One region of the Proteus sp. CA142267 genome, then DNA from elsewhere that is predicted to be linked to it. Evidence: predicted binding sites of a transcription regulator. Region 1 holds the regulator's gene; the other holds the start of a gene.
What was found. Region 1 encodes LexA, which represses DNA repair genes until DNA is damaged. Its sites were predicted from a motif close to TNCTGTATGTACATACAGNA; they were not measured.
Positions count from the first base shown of each region.

Region 1 (4,441 bases):
GGTAGTAAGTCATTAATACCGCACTTTCACGAGGGAGCACCACAATATCACCTAGGCTGTCTTTTTCGACTTGGAATTTATCTGATTGCAACGCGTGTTCTAATAAGGCTTCAGCATTTTTATCAGACACAATCATGTCTGTCGAATAAGGCACATTGCGTAATAATTGCAGATAACAATCGACTTGCTCTAATAGTTGCTCTCTAGTGAGAGCACGCTGACGTGATGCCAACAAGGCTGTTGAAACAAGGTTGATTGCATTAATAGACGCCGCATTATTGATATGAACCATAATATTATCGGCCAGTGTGCTTACTGTTGGGTTTAACCAACTTGGGCGTTGTGGCTCAATTGGGTCAATATCATCACGCCATTGTGGAACAGCCTGATTTAAGTATTGGACAACAGAAATCGGTTCACCAAAGTTCACATAGCCTTGACCAAGGTTACGTAATTTACGTAATCCTCTGACCATCTGCATAAAGCCTTCTTTCTCTTTTGTTGCGCCACGTAACTCTTTGGCATAGGTTGCCACTTCCATAACGTGTTCATATCCAATGTAAATTGGAACAACAGAGATAGGGCGTGTTTCACCGCGTAACATGGCTTGTACAGTCATTGAAAGTGTTCCTGTTTTAGGATCTAACAATCGACCGGTACGAGAACGTCCACCTTCAACGAAATATTCAATCGAGTAGCCACGTGTAAATAGCTCACCTAAATATTCGCGGAAAATGGTGGAGTAAAGCTTGTTACCTTTAAAGGTTCTTCGGATAAAGAAAGCCCCTAAACGGCGGAAAATAGGCCCTGCTGGCCAGAAATTGAGGTTAATACCTGCCGCAATATGTGGTGGTACTAAACCTTGGTGATAAAGCACATAAGAAAGTAGTAAGTAGTCCATGTGGCTACGGTGACAAGGAACATAAACGATTTCATGCCCATCTTGTGCGAGTTTACGTACTCGCTCGGCATTATAAACGTTGATACCTTGGTAGAGCTTATTCCATGTCCAACTTAATACGCGATCACTAATACGCACCGCTTCATATGAGAAATTAGCTGCAATTTCCTCCATGATATCTGTGGCATTTTTACGCGCTTTATCAAGTGAGATTTTCTTCGCTTTTGATTCATCTTCAATCGCTTTTTCAATGGCTTTCGATGAGAGCAATTTATTGAAGAGATCTTGGCGTGCTGGCAATTTTGGACCAACAGCCGCTAAACGCTGACGTGAAAAGTGGATACGCGCAACACGCGCAAGTTTTCGAGCTATACTGGTGTCAGTACCGTGTTCGTTCGCCATTTCACGCATTGAAACAGTGGGTGAAAAACGAACAAAGCTATCACGACCTAACCAGAGGATAGCGATAAATTTTTGGATACCGTTAAGCACACGTAAATGTGGAACGCCATTATGGCCTTCACGACCTGGAGAGCGTCCAAACATCACGGAAACCGGCAACATCTCGATATCAAGATGTGGGTTATTACGATGTGCATCAAGATAAGCGTGGAATGTCTTCACGGAATCTTTACGAGGATCGGGCGAGTAGTAACGGAATACTCTTGGGCCGTCATCAATAAAGACATATGCAGGAAGCTTAGTTCCACTGATTTCGATAGGTTGCAGCGGATCAGGCAATCCTAAAGAGAGACACTGCTGTCGTAATGTCAGTAAGTCCGCCTTTGAATGATAAGGCAGAACATAAAGGAAAGATCGCGACGTATCTAACCCTAATTCAGCGATAGGATCAGTCGGAACTCGTTTGCTTTTTACCAATAATTTTAGTGGTAAATTCAATGTGTTATAATATAGTTTACGCCAAGCTGACATAAATAGTTGTAGCCTCTTATTAGCAATACTTCGAAAGCATAACAGAAAGTCTTTCGTAGATCTGTGGTGCTGTGACAATATTAATAGAGAAAAGTGGCAAAATAATCGTTTGTTTTCGATAGAGTTTATTATGGCTAATCAAAATAAAGGTCTTACCCGAATCATCAAAGCCGGTGGCTATTCATACAAAGGCATTCGTGCCGCTTGGATTAATGAAGCCGCTTTTAGACAAGAAGCAATTGTGACCTTGGTTGCAATTATCCTTTCATTTTTCATCGATGTCAGTGGTCTAGAGCGCATTTTACTCATTGGTTCCGTTGTATTGGTTGTGATCTTGGAACTAGTAAATAGTGCAATAGAAGCCGTTGTCGATCGAATTGGATCTGAATACCACGAATTATCCGGACGTGCAAAAGATATGGGTTCTGCCGCCGTTCTGATCGCTATTATATTGGGATTATTTACTTGGGTAACCATTCTTTGGGGGCATTTCTTCGCATAAAGTTAAAAAATTCGATTTTTGTCGAAAAATAATCCAAAGATGCGTGTTTTATATTCATTTAAGGTTTCAAATCGTCATATACCTGTATATACTCACAGTCTGACTGTATAAACAAACAGGGGGCGGAATGAAAGCATTAACTGCAAGGCAGCAGCAGGTTTACGATTTGGTTCGTGATCACATTTCGCAAACGGGTATGCCACCAACACGGGCTGAAATAGCTTCCCAACTTGGGTTTCGCTCACCAAATGCGGCAGAAGAGCACTTAAAAGCTCTTGCTCGTAAAGGCGTGATAGAAATTGTCTCTGGTGCGTCCAGAGGTATCCGTTTGCTAATGGAAGAAGAGCCAGAAGGACTGCCATTAATTGGGCGAGTCGCTGCTGGTGAACCACTTTTAGCGCAAGAGCATATTGAAAGCCACTATCAAGTTGACCCAATGCTATTTAAACCAAGTGCAGATTTTTTATTGCGCGTTAATGGTATGTCAATGAAAGATATTGGCATTATGGATGGTGATTTACTTGCTGTGCATAAAACGCAAGATGTTCACAACGGGCAAGTTATTGTGGCTCGTATCGAAGATGAAGTGACAGTAAAGCGCTTTAAGAAAAGCGGTAATAAAATTGAACTTCATGCAGAAAACCCAGAATTTTCACCTATTATCGTCGATTTACGCGAACAAAGCTTTACTGTGGAAGGTTTAGCAGTAGGGGTTATTCGTAACGGCGAATGGCTGTAATTTGTACCAACGTAAGTCAATACAACTTATTTTATAAAGATGCAGATGATATGTAAGACCACAAAATCATCTGCATTTTTTTATTTCTAATTTGTATAAAAAAACACCATTTCACTACAAATGTAATTACAATATGATGTGTTTTAATTACGGAGGTGCTTATGACAACGATACAAGTCACCTGGCTTTTTGTATTTTATAAGCTCAACGAGGCTTATAGTCGCCGGTTTTTTTCTGCTTAAGGTTATCATCCATACTGTGATCATGATGGCAACCTTCAGGATGTGTACACTCTTGTGCTTCGTGGCACTGTGAACATAATCCATGAATTTCTATGACGCTATGTCGTAAATGAAATCCACTCTCTTTTGCTAGTAATGAAATTGCATCTTCAATTTTATGGCTATTCTTTTCAGTGACAGATAAACAACGGTCACAAATTAGCATTACTGACGTATGTTCAACATCATCAAAATGATGACAAAGTACATAACTGTTGGTGGATTCTATTTTATGGATAAATCCTTGCTCAAGTAAAAATTCTAACCCACGATAGACAGTAGGTGGTTTTGCTTGTGGCTCAACTTGGCGTAATAAATCCAATAAATCATATGCGCTGATAGCAGAAGGTTGCTGCATTATCAGACGTAATACTGCCAGACGTTGTGAAGTCAGGCGAACACCTCGTTTCTGGCAGATCTTTTCTGCCTGAGCGAGCAATTTCTCTTCATTCATGGGGATAAGATGCTCTCAGACGTTGTTAATGACACAGATCCTATCATATTTTTCAAGAGTAAACCTTTGTGTAAAGTGGGGTTTTGTGAAAATAACTGTGGTATTACGTCCTTTTTAAAAGTATCTGTTGTTAGAACAAAAAACCCAGCTTGAGCTGGGTTAATTTTTTAAGTGATTTTAGATAAATTGTTCTCAAGTAACTATCAGAACGGAATATCGTCATCAAAATCCATTGGTGGTTCATTGTTTGGCGCTGGTGCGGCAGCTGGTTGTTGTGCTGGGCGAGATTGTGCACCACCGCTAAATTGTTGTGATGCTTGTGGCTGTTGTGGTTGACCCCAACCGCCTTGACCACCTTGAGAAGGTGCGCCATCTTGGCCACCACGGCCGCCTAACATCTGCATTGAGCCACCAATGTTAACAACAACTTCAGTGCTATATCTGTCTTGACCACTTTGGTCTTGCCATTTACGTGTTTGTAACTGACCTTCGATATACACTTGTGAACCTTTACGCAGATATTCGCCCGCAATTTCCGCTAATTTGCCGAAAATTACCACACGGTGCCACTCGGTTTTTTCTTTCATTTCACCGGTTTGTTTATCGCGCCAGCTTTCTGATGTTGCCAGTG
Region 1 covers NZ_QPMG01000015.1:24,097-28,537, forward strand. Annotated here, with positions in the region: gene plsB (glycerol-3-phosphate 1-O-acyltransferase PlsB) at 1-1,834, opposite strand, end outside; gene C0T34_RS17420 (diacylglycerol kinase) at 1,965-2,336, shown strand; gene lexA (transcriptional repressor LexA) at 2,464-3,075, shown strand; gene zur (zinc uptake transcriptional repressor Zur) at 3,280-3,810, opposite strand; gene ssb1 (single-stranded DNA-binding protein SSB1) at 4,014-4,441, opposite strand, start outside.

Region 2 (4,441 bases), on a different contig from region 1:
TGAAATCCAACTTGCGTGAATTTCTGCCTAATTTTAAAAATGAGGCAGAACAACTCGAAATGTTGGCAAAAAGCCAAACAATTCGAACTCCTCGGGTTCTTGGTATCGGTAATAGTAAAGATGCCAGCTTCCTACTTCTTGAGTTTTTGCCTGTTCAACCATTTACACCTCATAGTGCCTACTGCTTCGGACAACAGCTAGCAAGGCTACATCAGTGGGAAGATCAACCTAGCTATGGCTTTGATTTCGATACCCAAATCGATACCACTCCTCAACTCAATAGCTGGGAAAAACGCTGGAATCACTTTTATTCGGAAAAACGTATTGGCTTTCAGCTACAACTAGCTTCCGAGAAAGGCATGATTTTTGGGGATATCGACGAGATCACTAAAATCATCAATCATCGCCTTGCTGATCATACCCCTCAACCCTCTTTGCTTCACGGTAACTTATGGCCTAAAAACTGTGCTGCAATTGGTCAATCAGAAGGTACGGTGTTTGATCCTGCTTGTTATTGGGGTGATCGAGAGTGTGATATCGCGATGTTACCGCTTTGCACAGCAGTACCTGCAAATATTTTCGATGGCTATCAAAGTGTTTGGCCACTATCAGATAAGTTTTTATCACGTCAGCCTATTTACCAACTCTATTTCTTCCTTAACCGTTGTAACTTATTTGGAGGAGAAGAAAATTATTTAGAAGTTAGAAAAATAATTGACGACCTATTAGCAACACCTTAATAGGAAACGAGTGAAGTCCTGCTGAGATAAGATACATAAACTAAAAGTATAACCTCGCCAGATTCAGTTGTGCGAGGTTTATTTTTCCCTTTAATTAATATAAATGAACCGTCCTCGTTCACTTTAAAACAGTGTTACCATCCTAAGAATTTCATCAAGAAATAGCCTATTGCAATGACAATTAGAGGCGAAAGATAAAGCACCATAATTTGCGTAAATATAGTATGTCGAGGCAATTTGATATTTTGTTGCAATTCCTCAGCTGTCACACCACTTTTCATTGCGCGTTCTATAATCAGCTGATCTTGTATATTTTCCTTCAAATATTTCACTTGGCGGTAAATTCGTAATCCTGATGCACTAAATGCTAAGCCAATAAACATAAAAAGAAAGATAACAAAAAAAGTAATATTTTCTTGGCTAAATCCCATTTGTGTATTGGGAATAGGTGAATTTCGCCAGAAAAAACCTAAGAAAGGTGTATTAAATTGCACCATTTCCGCTAATACACGAAAAAAGTCATTAATTACGGCATTTACACCATCACCACTTGGGCGTTGTATCGCAGCCAATCCTATCAATGATACGGCTGTCGAAATAAAGGCAGGAATAAAAATAAGCCAACCAAGTACACGCTTTAAAATGGCATACAATCCTGCATATTGATAACTCATCACATCCTCACTAAGTAGAATTCGTCAATATTTATCTGTTTATCGTAGTCTAATTAACGGCTAATACGACAATAAATTAATAGTAGCTATTCTCTCTATTTATTTTACACAATAAATAAGAAACTGATTAAAAAGATTTTCCTTGTAACTCTTGCTACAATCGCCACTCGACAACATAGACCTTATTTATGGAGAGTAACATGTCTTTTAAATTCCCTATTGAAGCTGCAATATTTGATATGGATGGTTTATTAATCGACTCTGAACCATTTTGGCAGCAAGCAGAACATGAGGTCTTTGCTGAATTAGGCGTCGATTTATCCCTCGCATCGGCAATGCCCGATATGGTTGGGTTAAGAATAAACGAAGTCATTGATTTATGGTATAGAGCATCACCTTGGCAAGGCATTTCAAAACAAGAAGCAAAACAAAAAATGGTTTCTCGTGTTGTCAAATTGGTTGAAGAAACAAAGCCACTATTACCGGGTGTTGAGCATGCTTTAGAGCTTTGCAAATCATCAGGATTAAAAATTGCACTAGCATCCGCATCTCCTGACTTTATGCTTGAGCGTGTACTTGAGTTGTTTAATATTCGTCATTACTTCTCTGCCGTCGTATCTGCCGATGAATTGCCACACAGCAAACCTCACCCAGAAGTTTATCTAAACGCAGCTAAAGCTCTTAATCTTGATCCTATCCACTGTGTTTCATTAGAAGATTCTCGCAATGGTATGATTGCTTGTAAAGGCGCAAGAATGCGCTCTATCGTTGTACCAGCAACAGAACAATTTAATGATAAACAATGGGGCTTAGCTGATGTAAAAATTGCATCACTCAATGAATTAACGCAACTGCATTTATTGGGCTAATAGCCATAAATAAAAAGGATATCCTGCCTTGTAAGATATCCTTTTTATTCTATTTCTAATGTGCACAACTCTCCTCACTCTTTTTTATCTTTAAGACTTCCACTTGTATATTTCGTTTAATGCTCACTTACCTTTATCTGACTTTTTAGTTTTTTATCCTAAATTCGATCATTTTTAAATCAATCAAATAAAATATTTCTGTTATTCCTTAATATTTAAGACAATTTTTATCTTTTTTGACTGTTAGTTATCGTCAAAACCTTTTATACTTCATTACTGTATAAATGAACAGCAAACGAACAGACATGGAATGACAGCAGAAGGACATCTACTTTTTTCTGTAGCAACACTTGTGTTAGCGCAGAAGCTTGAAATAACGCCAGCTCTTGCTCATGGTGATTGGTTTCACATGATCCCTGCTGTCTTATTGGGCTCGCTTCTACCTGATTTAGATCACCCTGGTTCTATTCTTGGGCGATTATTCCGTATTATCTCTCTACCTCTATCAAAACTCTGTGGTCACCGAGGTTTTACACATAGCTTGCTTGCATTTTGTGGTTTGGCTATTTTGTGGGAAACCCAAGTTTCACCACGTTGGGATATTTCTGCTGATATCTTCCATGCCCTTTTATTGGGCTATCTTAGCCATCTCATTGCCGATATGTTAACTCCCGCTGGTGTTCCTTTCTTGTGGCCTTTAAAAATGCGTTTTGCATTACCTATTTTAGGTAAAAAGAATAATAAAAAAGGAGAGAGATTTATCTCTGTTTTGATCCTTGTTGGCGCACTTTTTTTACCACCTCACCTTACTGTTACCCTGCCTTCGCAAGTCAACAACTGGTTACAGATGTACCACGATAAGCGCACTAATTTTTAACACCCTCTGACAAAACCCTACGTTTCTCTATCTATTTATAAATTCTTACATCTTTTTATGCCTACTCTCCTTGTTTTTATAACCAAACGATTATATAAAATAATAATTAATTATAAAAAGTTATTAACAATCCTGTTACCATATAACGAATTGGTGCTGTTATATCCTTTCTTATTACCTAAGAACTCATATCGCATACAATCGTCGAAATTATATAAATAAAGATCTCGTTGGAGAGTTAAGATGAATTTTCCGTTAATCATTAACGTACTCGTCTTTGTTGTGCTATTACTCATCTTGGCTAAATTAAGTCAACGTCAGTGGAGCCTTTCAAAGAAAGTTCTTGTTGGTTTAGTTTTTGGTGTTGCTTTTGGACTAGCATTACACGCATTCTATGACTCACACGATCCTATTATTAAAGAATCTATTCTTTGGTTTAATATCGTGGGTAATGGCTATGTACAGCTGTTACAAATGATCATTATGCCATTAGTCTTTGCCTCTATTCTTAGTGCCGTAGCTCGATTGCATCAAGCATCATCACTAGGAAAAATTAGTGGCCTCACTATTGGTACACTATTATTCACTACTGCTATTTCTGCCTTAATCGGTATTGTTATTGCTAATTTATTTGGCTTAACAGCAGAAGGCTTAGTGCAAGGTGAACAAGAAGCACAGCGCCTGATTGCGCTTGAACAAAATTATATGGGCAAAGTTTCTGACTTAACGATGCCACAGCTTATTTTGTCATTTATTCCTAAAAATCCATTTGCTGATTTAACAGGTGCCAGCTCAACATCGATTATTAGCGTTGTTATCTTTGCTACTTTCTTAGGTATGGCTGCACTGAAATTACTCAAAGAAGATCAGCCTCGTGGTGAGAAAGTTTTAGTCGCGATTGATTGCTTACAATCATGGATCATGAAGCTAGTTCGTATTGTTATGATGTTAACACCTTACGGTGTAATGGCTCTGATGACCAAAGTTGTTGCAAGCTCAAATATGCACGACATCATTCAATTAGGAAGCTTTGTTGTTGCCTCTTATGTTGCTATTGGCTTAATGTTTGTTGTTCATGGTTTACTGGTGAGCTTTACAGGGTTAAACCCGATTAAATTCTTCAAAAAAGCGGGGCCTTTATTAGCATTTGCATTTACAAGCCGTTCAAGTGCTGCAAGTATTCCGCTAAATATTGAAACACAAATTAAGCGTGTTGGTGTGCCAGAATCTATCGCAAGTTTCTCATCATCTTTTGGTACAACGATTGGTCAAAATGGTTGT
Region 2 covers NZ_QPMG01000004.1:152,967-157,407, forward strand. Annotated here, with positions in the region: gene C0T34_RS09390 (fructosamine kinase family protein) at 1-740, shown strand, start outside; gene C0T34_RS09395 (YniB family protein) at 875-1,414, opposite strand; gene hxpB (hexitol phosphatase HxpB) at 1,615-2,283, shown strand; gene C0T34_RS09405 (metal-dependent hydrolase) at 2,594-3,160, shown strand; gene C0T34_RS09410 (L-cystine transporter) at 3,404-4,441, shown strand, end outside.
Region 2: C0T34_RS09405 (metal-dependent hydrolase) is a predicted target of LexA. The motif match lies at 2,558-2,577, and genes of this name have one in related genera.